Regions from separate parts of the Mesobacillus sp. S13 genome, predicted to be linked through region 2. Evidence: a T-box and tRNA genes for the amino acid it is inferred to sense, from the RefSeq annotation. Region 2 holds a T-box; the other holds one or more tRNA genes.

Region 1 (9,733 bases), 2.1 Mb from region 2:
CGTTAAGCGATTTTTTGGGTTTCTCAGATATTATATTTGCAATACCAATTTGAATTTACAACTGATAAATTATAGTGAATTAAATAAATAGATAGGTGAACCTGGAAAACAGTAATGCGCAAACAGATGATAAAATTAAAGTTCCCCCGTGAACCCTTCCTTCAGCATTGGCGATTTTAATGGCTTCAATGTAGGCAACGCTAAATAAAAGGATTGCCATGATTAATGATAGGTAAAGTGCAAGTGATTGCAGCAAATAGGATCACCTCTGTAAATTAGTTTGTCCAAAAGATTATATGAGACCAAATGAGATATTATTAATAAAAGGATATTATTATGAAGATACTTGGATATAGCTAGTGAATTAAAACTTTGTGAAAAAAACTTTTAAAATTATATTGCAAACATTTTTTATCCATGATATATTTAATCTCGCTTCAGAAAAACAACGCTGAGTTGATAAAAACAACATCGTTTCAAGTGAAAAACAAAAACGAAAAATGATGTTGACAATAACGAAACAGCATGTTATATTAATAAAGTCGCTTCTGGGCGACAAGCTGAACAACTTGCTCTTTGAAAACTAAACAAACAAGCGTCAACAAACAATAAATTATCATGGCTTCTATTATAGAAGAACATGAGCCAACGTTTTAACTTTATGAGCTAACTCATAACTCTTTCTTGGAGAGTTTGATCCTGGCTCAGGACGAACGCTGGCGGCGTGCCTAATACATGCAAGTCGAGCGGATCTTCATTAGCTTGCTTTTGAAGATCAGCGGCGGACGGGTGAGTAACACGTGGGCAACCTGCCTGTAAGACTGGGATAACTTCGGGAAACCGGAGCTAATACCGGATAATCCTTTCCCTCACATGAGGGAAAGCTGAAAGACGGTTTCGGCTGTCACTTACAGATGGGCCCGCGGCGCATTAGCTAGTTGGTGAGGTAACGGCTCACCAAGGCAACGATGCGTAGCCGACCTGAGAGGGTGATCGGCCACACTGGGACTGAGACACGGCCCAGACTCCTACGGGAGGCAGCAGTAGGGAATCTTCCGCAATGGACGAAAGTCTGACGGAGCAACGCCGCGTGAGCGATGAAGGCCTTCGGGTCGTAAAGCTCTGTTGTCAGGGAAGAACAAGTACCGGAGTAACTGCCGGTACCTTGACGGTACCTGACCAGAAAGCCACGGCTAACTACGTGCCAGCAGCCGCGGTAATACGTAGGTGGCAAGCGTTGTCCGGAATTATTGGGCGTAAAGCGCGCGCAGGCGGTTCCTTAAGTCTGATGTGAAAGCCCCCGGCTCAACCGGGGAGGGTCATTGGAAACTGGGGAACTTGAGTGCAGAAGAGGAGAGCGGAATTCCACGTGTAGCGGTGAAATGCGTAGAGATGTGGAGGAACACCAGTGGCGAAGGCGGCTCTCTGGTCTGTAACTGACGCTGAGGCGCGAAAGCGTGGGGAGCGAACAGGATTAGATACCCTGGTAGTCCACGCCGTAAACGATGAGTGCTAAGTGTTAGAGGGTTTCCGCCCTTTAGTGCTGCAGCAAACGCATTAAGCACTCCGCCTGGGGAGTACGGCCGCAAGGCTGAAACTCAAAGGAATTGACGGGGGCCCGCACAAGCGGTGGAGCATGTGGTTTAATTCGAAGCAACGCGAAGAACCTTACCAGGTCTTGACATCCTCTGACAACCCTAGAGATAGGGCGTTCCCCTTCGGGGGACAGAGTGACAGGTGGTGCATGGTTGTCGTCAGCTCGTGTCGTGAGATGTTGGGTTAAGTCCCGCAACGAGCGCAACCCTTGATCTTAGTTGCCAGCATTCAGTTGGGCACTCTAAGGTGACTGCCGGTGACAAACCGGAGGAAGGTGGGGATGACGTCAAATCATCATGCCCCTTATGACCTGGGCTACACACGTGCTACAATGGATGGAACAAAGGGCTGCAAAACCGCGAGGTCGAGCCAATCCCATAAATCCATTCTCAGTTCGGATTGCAGGCTGCAACTCGCCTGCATGAAGCCGGAATCGCTAGTAATCGCGGATCAGCATGCCGCGGTGAATACGTTCCCGGGCCTTGTACACACCGCCCGTCACACCACGAGAGTTTGTAACACCCGAAGTCGGTGGGGTAACCTTTTGGAGCCAGCCGCCTAAGGTGGGACAGATGATTGGGGTGAAGTCGTAACAAGGTAGCCGTATCGGAAGGTGCGGCTGGATCACCTCCTTTCTAAGGATATTGCCGTAATGGCAATCGGAATGCGAACCTTCTGGTTCGTACTGTTGACTGCTTGTTTGTTTAGTTTTGAGGGAGCAATTCTCTCAAAGCTTTTTTGTTCCTTGAAAACTAGATAATCGTAAGTAAGAAGAACCAAGAAAAACCGAGTGATCGCCATTTTAGTTTTCTCTCTATTCAATTAGAGAAATGACCTTTTAGGTTAAGTTAGAAAGGGCGCACGGTGGATGCCTTGGCACTAGGAGCCGATGAAGGACGGGACTAACACCGATATGCTTCGGGGAGCTGTAAGTAAGCTTTGATCCGGAGATTTCCGAATGGGGAAACCCACTGTTCGTAATGGAACAGTATCTTTACCTGAATACATAGGGTATTGAAGGCAGACCCGGGGAACTGAAACATCTAAGTACCCGGAGGAAGAGAAAGCAAACGCGATTCCCTGAGTAGCGGCGAGCGAAACGGGACATAGCCCAAACCAAGAGGCTTGCCTCTTGGGGTTGTAGGACACTCTACATGGAGTTACAAAGGAACGGGGTAGATGAAGTGGTCTGGAAAGGCCCGTCAGAGAAGGTAAAAACCCTGTAGTTGAAACTTCGTTCCCTCCTGAGTGGATCCTGAGTACGGCGGGACACGAGAAATCCCGTCGGAAGCTGGGAGGACCATCTCCCAAGGCTAAATACTCCCTAGTGACCGATAGTGAACCAGTACCGTGAGGGAAAGGTGAAAAGCACCCCGGAAGGGGAGTGAAAGAGATCCTGAAACCGTGTGCCTACAAGTAGTCAGAGCCCGTTCATGGGTGATGGCGTGCCTTTTGTAGAATGAACCGGCGAGTTACGATTACATGCAAGGTTAAGTTGAGAAGACGGAGCCGCAGCGAAAGCGAGTCTGAATAGGGCGAATGAGTATGTGGTCGTAGACCCGAAACCAGGTGATCTACCCATGTCCAGGGTGAAGGTTGGGTAACACCAACTGGAGGCCCGAACCCACGCACGTTGAAAAGTGCGGGGATGAGGTGTGGGTAGCGGAGAAATTCCAATCGAACTTGGAGATAGCTGGTTCTCTCCGAAATAGCTTTAGGGCTAGCCTCACGTTGTAAGAGTCTTGGAGGTAGAGCACTGTTTGGACTAGGGGCCCTCATCGGGTTACCGAATTCAGACAAACTCCGAATGCCAAAGACTTATCCGTGGGAGTCAGACTGCGAGTGATAAGATCCGTAGTCAAAAGGGAAACAGCCCAGACCACCAGCTAAGGTCCCAAAGTATACGTTAAGTGGAAAAGGATGTGGAGTTGCTTAGACAACCAGGATGTTGGCTTAGAAGCAGCCACCATTTAAAGAGTGCGTAATAGCTCACTGGTCGAGTGACTCTGCGCCGAAAATGTACCGGGGCTAAACGTATCACCGAAGCTGTGGATTGACATCTTAGATGTCAGTGGTAGGAGAGCGTTCTAAGGGCGTTGAAGTCAGACCGTAAGGACTGGTGGAGCGCTTAGAAGTGAGAATGCCGGTATGAGTAGCGAAAGATGGGTGAGAATCCCATCCACCGAATGCCTAAGGTTTCCTGAGGAAGGCTCGTCCTCTCAGGGTTAGTCGGGACCTAAGCCGAGGCCGAAAGGCGTAGGCGATGGACAACAGGTTGATATTCCTGTACCACCTCTTTATCGTTTGAGCGACGGGGGGACGCAGGAGGATAGGGTAAGCGCGCTGTTGGATATGCGCGTCTAAGCAGTTAGGCTGCAAGTGAGGCAAATCCCGCTTGCGTGAAGGCTGAGCTGTGACAGCGAGGGAAATATAGTACCGAAGTTCCTGATTCCACACTGCCAAGAAAAGCCTCTAGCGAGATAAAAGGTGCCCGTACCGCAAACCGACACAGGTAGGCGAGGAGAGAATCCTAAGGTGAGCGAGAGAACTCTCGTTAAGGAACTCGGCAAAATGACCCCGTAACTTCGGGAGAAGGGGTGCTCATTTGGGTGAATAGCCCGGATGAGCCGCAGTGAATAGGCCCAGGCGACTGTTTAGCAAAAACACAGGTCTCTGCGAAGCCGCAAGGCGAAGTATAGGGGCTGACGCCTGCCCGGTGCTGGAAGGTTAAGAGGAGGGGTTAGCTCACGCGAAGCTCTGAATCGAAGCCCCAGTAAACGGCGGCCGTAACTATAACGGTCCTAAGGTAGCGAAATTCCTTGTCGGGTAAGTTCCGACCCGCACGAAAGGCGTAACGATCTGGGCACTGTCTCAACGAGAGACTCGGTGAAATTATAGTACCTGTGAAGATGCAGGTTACCCGCGACAGGACGGAAAGACCCCGTGGAGCTTTACTGTAGCCTGATATTGAATTTTGGTACAGCTTGTACAGGATAGGTAGGAGCCTGAGAAACCGGAGCGCCAGCTTCGGTGGAGGCGTCGGTGGGATACTACCCTGGCTGTATTGAAATTCTAACCCACGCCCCTGATCGGGGCGGGAGACAGTGTCAGGTGGGCAGTTTGACTGGGGCGGTCGCCTCCTAAAGAGTAACGGAGGCGCCCAAAGGTTCCCTCAGAATGGTTGGAAATCATTCGCAGAGTGTAAAGGCACAAGGGAGCTTGACTGCGAGACCTACAAGTCGAGCAGGGACGAAAGTCGGGCTTAGTGATCCGGTGGTTCCGCATGGAAGGGCCATCGCTCAACGGATAAAAGCTACCCCGGGGATAACAGGCTTATCTCCCCCAAGAGTCCACATCGACGGGGAGGTTTGGCACCTCGATGTCGGCTCATCGCATCCTGGGGCTGTAGTCGGTCCCAAGGGTTGGGCTGTTCGCCCATTAAAGCGGTACGCGAGCTGGGTTCAGAACGTCGTGAGACAGTTCGGTCCCTATCCGTCGTGGGCGCAGGAAATTTGAGAGGAGCTGTCCTTAGTACGAGAGGACCGGGATGGACGCACCGCTGGTGTACCAGTTGTCTTGCCAAAGGCATCGCTGGGTAGCTATGTGCGGACGGGATAAGTGCTGAAAGCATCTAAGCATGAAGCCCCCCTCAAGATGAGATTTCCCATAGCGCAAGCTAGTAAGAACCCTGAAAGATGATCAGGTTGATAGGTCAGAGGTGGAAGCGCGGTGACGTGTGGAGCTGACTGATACTAATCGTTCGAGGACTTAACCAAATTGATCATTCGTTCTTCTTGAAATTCTTCTTACACATTATCTAGTTTTGAGGGAATAAAAGCTTTTCATTAAGTGAAAAACTTTTTAAAATTTCTCTTGCAAAATGTATAAAAGACAGTATAATAGATATTGTCTTCAAAAAAATGTCTGGTGACGATAGCGAGAAGGTCACACCCGTTCCCATACCGAACACGGAAGTTAAGCTTCTCAGCGCCGATGGTAGTTGGGGGTTTCCCCCTGTGAGAGTAGGACGTCGCCGGGCAGTTTCAAAATGGAGGATTAGCTCAGCTGGGAGAGCATCTGCCTTACAAGCAGAGGGTCGGCGGTTCGATCCCGTCATCCTCCACCATTATTTACTCACCATGCCGGTGTAGCTCAATTGGTAGAGCAACTGACTTGTAATCAGTAGGTTGGGGGTTCAAGTCCTCTTGCCGGCACCTTTTGTACGAGCCATTAGCTCAGTCGGTAGAGCATCTGACTTTTAATCAGAGGGTCGAAGGTTCGAGTCCTTCATGGCTCACCATTTTTCTTGAAATAGTATGCGGGTGTGGCGGAATTGGCAGACGCACCAGACTTAGGATCTGGCGCCGCAAGGCGTGGGGGTTCGACTCCCTTCACCCGCACCATTTCTTTTTTTAAAAAAATAATGCGGAAGTAGTTCAGTGGTAGAATACAACCTTGCCAAGGTTGGGGTCGCGGGTTCGAATCCCGTCTTCCGCTCCATAGTTCCTTAGCCGGGGTGGCGGAACTGGCAGACGCACAGGACTTAAAATCCTGCGGTAGGTGACTACCGTACCGGTTCGATTCCGGTCCTCGGCACCACCAAGTTAGCTAATGTACTAAATATGCGCCCGTAGCTCAATTGGATAGAGCGTCTGACTACGGATCAGAAGGTTATGGGTTCGACTCCTTTCGGGCGCGCCATTATATTTTCTCTTTATCGGGGAGTAGCTCAGCTTGGTAGAGCACTTGGTTTGGGACCAAGGGGTCGCAGGTTCGAATCCTGTCTTCCCGACCATGCTACTTATATTATATGGGGCCTTAGCTCAGCTGGGAGAGCGCCTGCCTTGCACGCAGGAGGTCAGCGGTTCGATCCCGCTAGGCTCCACCATATAACTTACAATAATAATTTGGCGGTGTAGCTCAGCTGGCTAGAGCGTACGGTTCATACCCGTAAGGTCGGGGGTTCGATCCCCTCCGCCGCTACCAATTTTAATCTGGTTGAACCTATTCAATCTAGGATATCCTGGACCTTTAGCTCAGCTGGTTAGAGCAGACGGCTCATAACCGTCCGGTCGTAGGTTCGAGTCCTACAAGGTCCACCATTTTACTTGATTTTCATACGGAGGTATACCCAAGTCTGGCTGAAGGGATCGGTCTTGAAAACCGACAGGCGGGTAACACCGCGCGGGGGTTCGAATCCCTCTACCTCCTCCATAATTTAATTAATATCGTCGCGGGGTGGAGCAGTCCGGTAGCTCGTCGGGCTCATAACCCGAAGGTCGCAGGTTCAAATCCTGCCCCCGCAATCTGGTCCCGTGGTGTAGCGGTTAACATGCCTGCCTGTCACGCAGGAGATCGCCGGTTCGATCCCGGTCGGGACCGCCATTTTTATTTTTTTTGCTTAGTAGTTCAGTCGGTAGAGCAGATTGCTCACTTCCTGAATAAGCTTCTGCGGCAATCTGCGAGAAAGACCGAATGTCATTCGAGCAAAGGCCCTAAATAAGTAAAAGTTTGAGATGCAATATTATAGTGGCTCAGTAGCTCAGTCGGTAGAGCAAAGGACTGAAAATCCTTGTGTCGGCGGTTCGATTCCGTCCTGAGCCACCTTATTTAATTTAAAATGGATATACAATTATAGATATGGCGATTGTGGCGAAGTGGTTAACGCATCGGATTGTGGTTCCGACATTCGTGGGTTCGATTCCCATCAGTCGCCCCTTTTTTATATGCGGGTGTAGTTTAGTGGTAAAACCTCAGCCTTCCAAGCTGATGATGAGAGTTCGATTCTCTTCACCCGCTCCATAAGGGCCTATAGCTCAGCTGGTTAGAGCGCACGCCTGATAAGCGTGAGGTCGGTGGTTCGAGTCCACTTAGGCCCATTTTTTATATTATTCCGCAGTAGCTCAGTGGTAGAGCACTCGGCTGTTAACCGAGCGGTCGTAGGTTCGAATCCTACCTGCGGAGCCATTTTTATGGGGAAGTACTCAAGAGGCTGAAGAGGCGCCCCTGCTAAGGGTGTAGGTCGGGTAACCGGCGCGAGGGTTCAAATCCCTCCTTCTCCGCCATAAGGCCCCTTGGTCAAGCGGTTAAGACACCGCCCTTTCACGGCGGTAACACGGGTTCGAATCCCGTAGGGGTCATAAGGAAAGCTGTTAGCAAATTTGCTAACAGCTTTTTTTTATGTCCATATAATCTAGGAAGCCAGGTAATTGATTCAAAGGTACTTTTAAATGGCTATTTGATCAATACATCAAGCAGCCTAGACTAAAAAGAAGGTAAAATATTCAAGAAGGAACTAGTATATCATTGCCCGTTCAGAGGTATAAGCAAAAATTAGTAACAAACAGAAGAGATATGTGCCTGGTGATGAGGTCCACGGTCAAAACCGGTAACATAAAGAAGAGATATGTGCCCGGTTATAAGGTCCACGGTCAAAACCGGTAACATAAAGAAGAGATATGTGCCCGGTTATAAGGTCCACGGCCAAAACCGGTAACATAAAGAAGAGATATGTGCCCGGTTAGGAGGTCCATGGTCAAAACCGGTAACATAAAGAAGAGATATGTGCCCGGTTAGGAGGTCCATGGTCAAAACCGGTAACATAAAGAAGAGATATGTGCCCGGTTATAAGGTCCAGGGTCAAGACCGGTAACATAAAGAGTAGATATATGCCCGGTTAGGAGGTCCATGGTCAAAACCGGTAACATAAAGAGATAAGTGCCCGGTCCAGGATAGAAAGGGAAGAACTCGTAACATATATAAAGCATTGAAAGTGATTTGTCTAATGGCTGAAGAAGCGAGAATCAAGCCATACAATAAGCATATCTTAACATCCAATCAAATGATCCACCTAGCTATCCATGCCCCAATCTGTACTGCTAGATCCATATTAGTTACAACCTCAAACAACTCAAACAACTCAAACAACTCAAACAACTCAAACAACTCAAACAACTATAGTCACTTCCTCAATAATATGAAAACGTTATCAATCAATAACATTTTTTCTCCTGTTCCCTCTATCAAACCTAATAAATTCAACAAATCTTTCTAATGAATCATTATTCATTTTTAACTTTCGTTCTCCAAAATTCGCGTAATTGGAAGATTTAGTACATTGAAGCGCTGTCATTTATGTGTGTTTGTCGAATGGAGCGTATTCTTGAGTGTTATTGTCGAAATATTAAAAAAATGTTTACAAGGAATTCCTTCTGGTAACTAGAATACTACTGAAATAGGCAGTTTTTTAGTTTTTACAAAGGCAGGTGGACGGCAATGGTGATCAATCCTACAGAGTTTGAATTGCATCTGTTTCATGAAGGGAATCTGTTCCAGAGTCACAATTTATTTGGAGCACATGTCATGAAAACGGAAACTGGAACATATACTCGATTTTGTGTGTGGGCTCCGAAGGCGATGCACGTGAGGCTTGCGGGCGATTTTAATCATTGGGTTGCAGACGGATATGAGTTTCATAAAGTCAATCAGGAGGGGGTCTGGCAGCTCTCTCTCGAAGGAGATCTGACTGGTGCCATTTATAAATATGAGATTGTGACTGCGTCGGGTGAGCGGTTGCTCAAATCTGACCCTTATGCATTTTTTTCGGAAGTAAGGCCGAATACAGCATCTATTGTCTACTCATTGGATGGCTACAAATGGAATGATCAGAAATGGCTGCAAAAACGTGAAAAGAGGAGCACACTCGGTGAGCCGATGTTCATCTATGAACTGCATGTGGGTTCTTGGAAGAAGCATGAGGATGGAAAGTTCCTTACATATCGTGAGCTTGTTGATGAGTTGATTCCATATATTCTTTCTCACGGATACACACATATAGAATTATTGCCTCTAACTGAGCATCCGCTCGACATCTCCTGGGGCTATCAATCTACTGGTTATTTTTCGGTTACGAGCCGATATGGAGCACCTCATGATTTCATGTACTTCGTTGATAAGTGCCACCAAAACGGCATTGGGGTCATCCTGGATTGGATTCCGGGTCATTTTTGCAAGGATGCTCACGGGCTGTATCAATTTGATGGCAGCTATGTGTATGAATATCAGCGAGAGAATGATCGGGAGAACCATGTTTGGGGAACCGCTAATTTCGACCTAGGTAAAAATGAGGTCCAGAGTT
Region 2 (9,733 bases):
ATGGACGACCATACCCTTAGGCTTGTTCACAACAAGGACATCTGCATCCTCATAAAAAATCTCAAGATCCATTTCCTCAGGAATGACATCCAATACTTCAGGATCTGGGATGCTGATTTCAAGCTTGTCATTCAAACCACATTTATAATTCGTTTTGATTTGTGCACCATTAACAAGAACGTTCCCATCCTTGATCCATTGCTGGACCTGACTCCTCGACCAATCTGCGTCGAGTGTCGAAACGACTTTATCTATTCTGTCACCAGCCTGTTCCTCACTGATGATGTGTTCCATTTTCTCCATAAGCTTTTCTTTTCGCCTCTCTCTCTTCCCTGATCATGTCAATCATCAATAATCCTACACCGACTACCAGCGCAGAATCCGCGATATTGAAGATCGGGAAATCGTATCCAAAAATATAGGTGTTGATGAAATCCACCACTTCTTTTCGGTATACCCTGTCGATAAAATTCCCAATCGCCCCGCCCAGCATAAAGCCAAGCGAAACACCAAGCAGCAGCTTGCCTTTAGCTGCTTTTTGAATATAAATGACAAGGCCAATAATAACTATCACAGTGATGACATAGAAGAACCACATTTGTCCCTGCAGGATTCCCCACGCAGCACCACGGTTACGGTGCGAAGTGATATAAAAGATATTCTCTATGACCTTTATGCTCTCCCCAAGCTCCATGTTTTTGACAATCAGCCATTTTGTAACCTGGTCAAGCAAGATAACAAACAGTGCAATTATGTAATAAAACACAAAGGTAACCTCCACATCCACAGCAATTCATTACCTTTGCATTTTAGCACATATCCCGAAAAGCGCAAGCGCCTTGGTCAGCCCCGACAAGCGCTGAAGGCCCTGACAGTGAAGTCGGTCTTGACTTCATTGGCAGGACCGAAGCGACTCGAGGGGCTAGGCGCTGGAGCTGGACAATCCTCAAATTGCTAATTAGGCTTTCATATTTTTCATTAGTACGACAGATTTACTGACATTAAAGGTGGTAAAACCTCAAGAACAGAGGAATTTAATTCATATTGGCTGTATTGGATCCTGAAAACGATCTGTCCAATTGGTTTATTGGGGTAAAATATTTTTTATTGGCGATATTGAACTGTTTATTGGCGATTTTAGATTTTTATTGGCGATATAGACTGTTTATTGGCGAAAACCAATTTTTATTGGCGAGTTGGAAATTTTCATTGATTTTTTCCAGCCACTGCAGTTATCAAAATAATTCTTGCCGTAGAACTGTTCAAAACTTATGAATAAATCGGCTTTCGGTAGTATTGCTCCATATCGTCCAATTCGACAGCAGATTTCGCGGTAGGAATTGACTGCAAGAATTCATATGGCAAATATTCACCGGATATTTCACATTTTCCATACTCGCCATTTTCCATCTTTTCCAGTGCTGCTTCGATATCGCGAAGCTCATCTTTTATATAATGTAAAATTCTTTCGTCTTTCTGTCCGTAATTCAGGTACGTTAACAATTCTGTTCTCGTTTCGCGGAGCTCATTGTAAATGTAATCGAGATTACTTTGCATATATCTGCCCCCGTTCCTGTTTACAGCTATTATTTCCCGAAACATTTTACTGACTCAATTAAACATTTTACATGTACTGCAGGATTTCCCAAGCATAGAAAAAACTCCGGGCATAAACCCGGAGTCTCATTTTAGCGTATTAGTAATTCTCTTTGACTACAGTTGCACATCGCTCACAAAGTGTTGGATGCTCTTCGACTTTTCCGACCTCTGGTGTAACAACCCAACATCTTTCACATGTTTCACCTTCAGCCTTTGTAACAACAATCGCAGTATTTTCAAGCTTAATTGCGTTGTCAGGAGCCTGGTCATAGCTTCCAGCCACTTCGAATCCTGATACAATGAATAGCTGGCTTAAGTTTTCAGAGATAGAATCCAGAAGCTCTTTTGTGCTGTCATTGACATATAGAGATACCTTTGCTGTCAGCGATTTGCCGATCACTTTTGAGTTTCTCGCTTCTTCAAGTGCCTTAAGGACATCATCACGGAGCTTCATGAAGGCATTCCATTTATTTTCAAGCGCTTCTGCATTTTCGATTTCTTTCGCTTCAGGCATATCTGTCAGCTGGACGCTGTCTTCTTTAGCTGAAGGAATGAATCCCCAAACCTCATCAGCAGTGTGAGAAAGGATAGGTGCAGTGAGCTTAACCAACGCAAGCAGGCTCTCATGCAATACAGTCTGGATTGCGCGGCGATCAGAATGATTGGCTGCTTCGATGTAAAGGACATCCTTTGCAAAATCAAGATAGAACGAACTTAAGTCAAGCGTACAGAAGTTGTTGACTGCATGGTAGACACCTGCGAATTCGTAATTGTCATATGCATTGCGAACATATTTGATCAATTTGTTCAGCTTCACAAGCATGAACTGGTCAACTTCACGCAGCTGTTCGAATGGAACTGCATCTGTTTCAGGATTGAAATCAGAAAGATTTCCAAGCAAGAACCTGAACGTGTTGCGGATTTTACGGTATACTTCAGCAACCTGCTTAAGAATCGCATCAGAAACACGTACATCTGACTGATAATCGACGGAAGCAACCCATAGACGCAGGATATCTGCACCCAACTGATTCATGACCTTTGCAGGGACGACAACGTTACCGATTGATTTACTCATCTTGCGGCCTTCGCCATCAAGTGCGAAACCATGACTCAGTACACCTTTGTAAGGAGCTTTCCCTGTTACAGCAACTCCTGTTGATAACGAAGAGTTGAACCAGCCTCGATATTGGTCAGATCCTTCCAAATAAAGGTCTGCCGGGCGCTGAAGATCATCACGCTCTACAAGCACTGCCTGGTGAGATGAACCTGAGTCGAACCAAACGTCCATGATGTCTGTTTCTTTTGTAAACTGGCCATTAGGGCTGCCAGGATGACTGAAGCCTTCAGGAAGCAATTCCTTCGCTTCCTTTTCAAACCAGATATTTGATCCATGCTCACGGAAAAGGTTTGAAACATGTTCGATTGTTTCATCCGTGATGATTTCCTGGCCGTTCTCAGCGTAGAATACAGGAATTGGAACGCCCCATGCACGCTGACGGGAAATACACCAGTCACCACGGTCACGGACCATATTGAACAGTCTAGTTTCACCCCATGCCGGAACCCATTTTGTCTCTTCAACCGCTTTTAGCAATTCACCGCGGAAATCTTTGATGGACGCGAACCACTGTGCTGTTGCACGGAAGATAACAGGTTTCTTTGTTCTCCAATCATGCGGATAGGAGTGAGTGATGAAGCTTAGCTTCAGCAAGGCACCTGCTTCTTCTAGCTTTTCTGTGATTGGCTTGTTTGCCTGATCATAGAACAAACCTTCAAAACCTTCAGCTTCTGCTGTCATAACTCCTTTGTCATCGACAGGGCATAAAACTTCAAGTCCATACCTCTGGCCAACATGGAAGTCATCTTCCCCGTGTCCAGGAGCAGTATGGACACATCCTGTACCAGCATCGGTCGTTACATGGTCACCTAGCATGACAAGGGAATCGCGACCGTACAATGGATGCTTCGCGAGTACTCCTTCAAGCTCCTTACCAGCAACTTTATTAACGATCGAAGAATTTTCCCAGCCGATTTCATTCGTAACAGCCTCAAGTAATTCTTCAGCTACAAGGAATTTCCTTCCGTCAGCTTCTACTACAACATATGTCAATTCAGGATGTACGGAGATGCCAAGATTTGCTGGGATCGTCCATGGAGTAGTCGTCCAGATGACGATTTCAACATCCTGGTCAAGAACTCCCTTGCCGTCTTTTACAGGGAAGCCAACGTAGATGGAAGCAGAACGCTTATCCTGATACTCGATTTCAGCTTCAGCCAGGGCAGATTCACTTGATGGAGACCAGTAAACAGGCTTTTTGCCTTTATAGATGTATCCCTTTTTCGCCATATCGCCGAATACCTTGATTTGTTGTGCTTCATATTCTGGCTTCAAAGTGATATAAGGGTTTTCCCAGTCACCGCGAACACCCAAACGTTTGAACTGCTCACGCTGATTGTCGATTTGCTGGTAAGCATACTCTTCACACAGCTTCCTGAACTCTGCTACTGTCATTTCCTTGCGTTTTACACCTTTGTTCGTCAATGCTTGCTCGATCGGCAATCCATGAGTGTCCCAGCCAGGTACATATGGCGAGCAAAAACCGCTCATTGATTTATAACGAACGATAAAATCTTTGAGGATTTTATTCAGAGCGTGACCCATATGGATATCACCGTTTGCGTACGGAGGTCCATCATGCAGGATGAACAGCGGGCGATCTGCCGTGTGTTTTTGAACCTTTTCATAAATATTCATTTCTTCCCATTTTGCCTGGATTTCAGGTTCCCTGTTCGGAAGGTTTCCGCGCATCGGGAACTCGGTCTTCGGCATGAGCAAAGTGTCTTTGTACTCCATTCTATTGATCCTCCTATTTTTACCATTGCAACCATGAAAGAAAACGATTTGGGAAAATAAAAAAAACCTCCTCATCCCTGAAAAGGGACGAGAAGGTTTATATTCCCGCGGTACCACCCTAAATAGACATGACATGATCATCCTGTCCTCTTAGCATTCTTAACGCGAATGTCACGCCTGCACTTACTGATCCTTCCTGGATGTTCAGTTCGGAACTATCGGGTGATTTTCTGGCAATCCTCTTGTAATGGGCTTCCACCTTCCCCATTTCGCTGAAAACAAGCATCTGGAACGCCATACTGTCCCTGTCATCGTTTCTTTCATCTATTGCACTTTGTTATGAAATTATATGCGAAACAGCGTGCCTGCGTCAAGCCAGTGAGTCTTCTTCTTCTCTGGCTGTCGCTTTTAATTCTGTTGAATCCAATTCATATTCAAGAAGGTGATCCCAATCATCTGTATTCAGCATATCAAGCTGCGCTTCGATCAGCATCTTGAATCTTGTCCTGAATACTTTAGATTGCTTCTTTAACTCTTCGATTTCCAAAGCGATTTTACGTGCTTTGGATAAGGATTCGTTGATGATCCTGTCAGCGTTCTTTTCTGCTTCTTTGATGATCAGCTTAGCTTCCTTTTGTGCGTTGCGACGTACTTCTTCGCCAGCTTCCTGTGCGATCACAATTGATTTATTCAATGTTTCTTCTATATTTGTAAAATGGCCAAGCCTTGAATTCATTTCATTCAGCTTTTCTTCAAGCTCTTTTTTCTCTCGGATAAGTAGTTCATAGTCCTTGATCACATTGTCAAGAAACTCATTTACTTCATCTTCATCATACCCGCGAAATCCCTTATTAAATTCTTTGTTGTGTATATCTAACGGCGTTAAAGGCATGACGCCACCTCCCATTAAGTTATAATCCTTTATGTACTTAAAGCTATGATTCGACAAATAAACTAAAAATCCTTCTTCTATACTATATAATTATTTTTTTCTCCCGGCAATAACCCGGTATTTATCTTTTTTTGTTTTTCCTTCAATTGTGATAATTTTTGCACGCCCGTATCCTCGTGCGGAGATGACATCCCCTTCACCGCATTCAAATGCCGTATTTTCAATCGCTGTCCAATTAACCTTTACCTGGCCGTGCTGGATGAGCAGCTGGGATTTTTGCCTTGATAGATTAAATAGAGCGGACATGACAGTATCAAGTCTCATCGAGGATACGGTGGTGGTCATTTCACTCCATTCCTCAGCAATTCCCGCTGCTTTTTCAAGCGGGAGCTCGGACAATGAAATCGAGGCTCTGCCAATCGATTCTAACTGTAACCGGATATAATCGGCGACTTCCTCAGCTGCGAAAAACTGCACATCGTCTCCTTCAATCAGGATATCTCCAAATTTTCCACGTTTCAAACCGAGTGACATCAGGCTGCCTAAGACTTGACGGTGTTCAATATTCACAAACTTCTTTGCATAATCGATCCCAAATAGCTTCACCTGGAAATCCTCATCTTTAGCTTCCAGGTACTCTGGAAAAAGAAATGCCCGCTTTCTTTCGGTCCCCGGAGCACCGCCAAACAGCTCCCATTTCACATCATTATGCTTCCCAATGACTGTGGCCAGGATCTGCTGTTCACGAGGATCCAAAAAATCAGTCAGTTTCGGAGCATAATTTTGCTCAACATATTCTTTCCAGTTAATCACCTGGTCAATAAATTCCCGTTCCTCTGGACGGAAATGCTGGTAGATACTCATTACAGTACTCCTTTTTGTTGCTTTGATATAAGAAAAGCGGAAGCGCCTTGGTCAGCCCCGACAAGCGCTGGAGGGCCTGGCAGTGAAGTCGTTCTTTGACTTCATTGGCAGGACCGAAGCGTCTCGAGGGGCTAGGCGCTGGAGCTGGACAATTCTCTAAGTTGAAATGATATAAGATCTGAAATTATAAAAACAAACAGGGTCTGATCCAGACCCTGCAACATAAGAATTATCCAAATTAAAACCATGCAGCCAGCTGATATAAGCCTGAGACAGCAAAGCGCAATACAAGGAACGCAACGATTGGCGAAATATCAATCATACCGATTGAGGGAACAATCCTGCGGAAAGGCTCCAGGAATGGTTCGCAAATACGTGCTAAAAATTGTCCGATTGCCGTTTCCCTTGCATTAGGGAACCATGACATGAAAATATAAATAATCAGGGCCCACTGATAAAGACTGACTAATTGTGCTATTATGCCTATTACTAAATCCATCTAATCTACCACCTCGACTCTTGGTAATCCCGCTCCTGCATCAGTTCAGAAATATTCCCTGTTACTTCCACATTATCCGGGGTACATAAAAAGATATTCATGCCGATCCGCTGGATATCACCGCTGATCGCATAAACTGTTCCACTGAGGAAATCAACGATTCGCCTTGCCTGATCCTGTTCAATACGTTGCAGGTTCACAACGACAGCCCGCCGATTTTTCAAATGATCGGCAATTTCCTGTGCTTCCGCATACATCCTAGGCTCCATCAGGATTACCTTGGATGATTTTTGCACACTCTGTAGGCTTACCACATTCTGCTTTTGCTGGACAGGCTGTTTATTGGGCTTGAAGGGTTCAGCTTCTTCCTCGAGCATTTCCTCATCATTATAGTCATATTCATCTTCCAGGAAAAAAAATGTCTTAATTTTTGATTTTAAGCTCATATTATTGCACCTCCGATTCATTCCCAACCAATGCAGTGCCAATGCGCACCATTGTGGATCCTTCTTCAACAGCTATTCTAAAATCATTTGACATCCCCATTGACAATTCAGTACATGGTGCATTTTCCAGCTGCAGCGCTTGTATTTCAACTTGGAGCTTTTTCATCGTCCTGAAACAATCCCTGATGACCTGCTCGTCTTCAGTGTATGGAGCCATTGTCATCAGTCCGCTCACTTCAATATTTTGATACTGTTCTAATTCTTGAACAAAACCAGTAACATCATCCGGCCTCAATCCATGCTTGCTCTCTTCACCGGATGCATTGACCTGAATCAGGCATTTCACCCTTGAATGGGCACGCTTATTGATTTCCTTTGCCAGCGAGAGCCTGTCCAGCGAGTGAATATATGTAACATATTCGATGATGTTCTTTACTTTTCTTGTTTGCAATGATCCGATAAAATGCCAAACAGGCTTGTCCTGCAATTGGCTGATTTTATGAAGCAATCCCTCATCCCTGTTTTCACCGAGATGGATTACACCGGCGTTAATCGCTTCTTGTGCCCTTTCAGGAGACACATATTTCGTCACCGCGATGATTTTCACCTCGTCAGGGCTGCGGCCCACATCCCAACAGGTATCTGCTATTTGACTCTGGATAACCTCCAGATTTCCTTTTACGTTCATTATGGATGGCTATCCTCCTTCCAGCCGATATACGCCATCATGCGGCCAGCATTTCCCTTGTCCCGTCTATGCGAATAGAAATGCTCGCTATGGCAGCTTGTGCAATAATCGGTAACCTGTATATTCCCGTCTGATACTCCTGCTTTTAACAGGATCTGTCGGTTCAATTCCTTTAAATCGAGAGAATATTGCCCTTCACTAACTTGATTATATGGTAATTTATCGACACCATCTAGTATATTTTTCACTAAATTGATGACTCTCTCATCAACAATATAACATTTTTTGCATATTGATGGGCCAATTACGGCAGAAATTTTTTCCGTTTTTGCTCCATTTTGCTGAAATTTGCTGATCATCTCGGCGGCGATGCCATGTACCGTACCCTTCCATCCAGCATGAGCGACTCCAATCAGCCTGGTCTCTGGTTCAATAAAATAAAGAGGTACGCAGTCTGCGTAACAAAGTGTCAAGAGGATTCCTTGCTCGTTTGTCAAAAAACCATCCGTTTCTGCAAAAGAAGAATCATAATTCGTTGAACCTCTTCCTTGATCCGATTTTTCGACCCTGGCAATATGGATGTCATGAGTTTGTTCTGCTCCAACCCAGCCGGAGAGAGGGAATGCGATTTGATCGGCCAGCAGGCGACGATTTTCGCAAACCGCATTCTGTTCGTCTCCAACATGAAAACCGAAATTCAGACCGGTGAAAGCATCCTGATTGCTTACACCGCCATTTTTTGTTGTGAACCCCACTTCAAGTCCAGGAAAACGTTCCATCCATTCTTTTATCACAAAGTATTCCTGACTTTTTAAGCTGAATGGCTCCATGGCTTTATACCTCACCTGTTTTTTGTCTAGTTTATCATATACAAGCTGCAGTATAACAGTATGACGGCCTTACTCATCACTTTCATTATGCTGGAGATACTCCCCGCTGTCTTTGTACCGGACCAAGATGACGTCCTCACCTATTTTCAGGATATTCCTCCAGGGAATGACAACTTCATCTTCCTTACCGAAGAATCCAAGCACCTTACCTGAACTTCCAATGACAACCGCTTCAATTTTACCCGTATTCAAATTGATCTCAAAATCCTCTATATTACCAAGCCTTTTGCCATCCGAAACATTCACGACATCTTTAACTTGAAATTCTGTTACCTTAACCATACAGATCCCTCCGGATTTCACTTTGGTAGGTGTTAGCCCTTTTATAAATTATATGATGGGGAAACAGATGTATGATTTCTTCAGTCATTCCCTCTTTCAGCGTAAGTGCCATGGTATGGATTGTACCCCGTAAAAATGAAAAAGCTGCCAAATAGGCAGCTTAACTTTGAATATTCTTATTCATTTGTTTGATCGCCGCTTTTTCGAGGCGGGACACCTGGGCTTGTGAGATGCCGATCTCATCAGCCACCTCCATTTGCGTCTTACCTTGGAAGAACCTCTTTCTTAGGATCAATTTTTCACGCTCATTCAAGCGTCTCATCCCTTCTTTCAGGGCAATCTCCTCTATCCAGTTCGTATCCTTATTTCGTTCATCACTTAGCTGGTCCATCACATAGATTGGATCACCGCCGTCATTATAAATCGGCTCGAACAAGGAGACGGGATCTTGGATGGCATCGAGGGCGAAAACAATTTCTTCGTGTGGCACTTCAAGTACCTTGGCAATTTCCTCTGCAGTCGGCTCCCTAGATGCTTCACTCATTAGCTTTTCTCGCACTTGGAGAGCCTTGTAAGCTATATCCCTTAATGAACGGGAAACTCTTATTGGATTATTGTCTCTTAAATAGCGTCTAATTTCGCCGATGATCATCGGGACGGCATAGGTGGAAAACTTAACATTCTGTCCGAGATCGAAATTATCGATGGATTTCATA

Evidence for each region. A T-box is a leader RNA that pairs with one kind of tRNA and senses whether it is charged. The one in region 2 lies ahead of ileS (isoleucine--tRNA ligase), so its partner is inferred to be a tRNA-Ile.
Region 1: it encodes a tRNA-Ile, which carries the amino acid that the T-box ahead of ileS (isoleucine--tRNA ligase) is inferred to sense. The anticodon was not compared.

The regions. Positions count from the first base shown of each region.
Region 1 covers NZ_CP084622.1:3,758,714-3,768,446, reverse strand. The annotation lists rRNA gene LGO15_RS19275 (16S ribosomal RNA) at 682-2,231, shown strand; rRNA gene LGO15_RS19270 (23S ribosomal RNA) at 2,438-5,372, shown strand; rRNA gene rrf (5S ribosomal RNA) at 5,520-5,635, shown strand; tRNA gene LGO15_RS19260 (tRNA-Val) at 5,647-5,722, shown strand; tRNA gene LGO15_RS19255 (tRNA-Thr) at 5,738-5,810, shown strand; tRNA gene LGO15_RS19250 (tRNA-Lys) at 5,821-5,896, shown strand; tRNA gene LGO15_RS19245 (tRNA-Leu) at 5,915-5,999, shown strand; tRNA gene LGO15_RS19240 (tRNA-Gly) at 6,022-6,096, shown strand; tRNA gene LGO15_RS19235 (tRNA-Leu) at 6,107-6,195, shown strand; tRNA gene LGO15_RS19230 (tRNA-Arg) at 6,221-6,297, shown strand; tRNA gene LGO15_RS19225 (tRNA-Pro) at 6,315-6,391, shown strand; tRNA gene LGO15_RS19220 (tRNA-Ala) at 6,409-6,484, shown strand; tRNA gene LGO15_RS19215 (tRNA-Met) at 6,506-6,582, shown strand; tRNA gene LGO15_RS19210 (tRNA-Ile) at 6,622-6,698, shown strand; tRNA gene LGO15_RS19205 (tRNA-Ser) at 6,718-6,810, shown strand; tRNA gene LGO15_RS19200 (tRNA-Met) at 6,829-6,902, shown strand; tRNA gene LGO15_RS19195 (tRNA-Asp) at 6,906-6,981, shown strand; tRNA gene LGO15_RS19190 (tRNA-Phe) at 7,128-7,200, shown strand; tRNA gene LGO15_RS19185 (tRNA-His) at 7,240-7,312, shown strand; tRNA gene LGO15_RS19180 (tRNA-Gly) at 7,325-7,398, shown strand; tRNA gene LGO15_RS19175 (tRNA-Ile) at 7,402-7,475, shown strand; tRNA gene LGO15_RS19170 (tRNA-Asn) at 7,489-7,563, shown strand; tRNA gene LGO15_RS19165 (tRNA-Ser) at 7,571-7,661, shown strand; tRNA gene LGO15_RS19160 (tRNA-Glu) at 7,665-7,736, shown strand; gene glgB (1,4-alpha-glucan branching protein GlgB) at 8,872-9,733, shown strand, end outside.
Region 2 covers NZ_CP084622.1:1,699,868-1,709,600, reverse strand. The annotation lists gene LGO15_RS08560 (RluA family pseudouridine synthase) at 1-303, opposite strand, end outside; gene lspA (signal peptidase II) at 275-766, opposite strand; gene LGO15_RS08550 (TraR/DksA C4-type zinc finger protein) at 1,270-1,557, opposite strand; gene ileS (isoleucine--tRNA ligase) at 1,697-4,456, opposite strand; T-box leader at 4,537-4,777, opposite strand; gene LGO15_RS08540 (DivIVA domain-containing protein) at 4,827-5,348, opposite strand; gene LGO15_RS08535 (YlmH family RNA-binding protein) at 5,439-6,212, opposite strand; gene LGO15_RS08530 (YggT family protein) at 6,451-6,711, opposite strand; gene LGO15_RS08525 (cell division protein SepF) at 6,717-7,157, opposite strand; gene LGO15_RS08520 (YggS family pyridoxal phosphate-dependent enzyme) at 7,159-7,845, opposite strand; gene pgeF (peptidoglycan editing factor PgeF) at 7,845-8,675, opposite strand; gene LGO15_RS08510 (YlmC/YmxH family sporulation protein) at 8,745-9,017, opposite strand; gene sigG (RNA polymerase sporulation sigma factor SigG) at 9,178-9,733, opposite strand, start outside.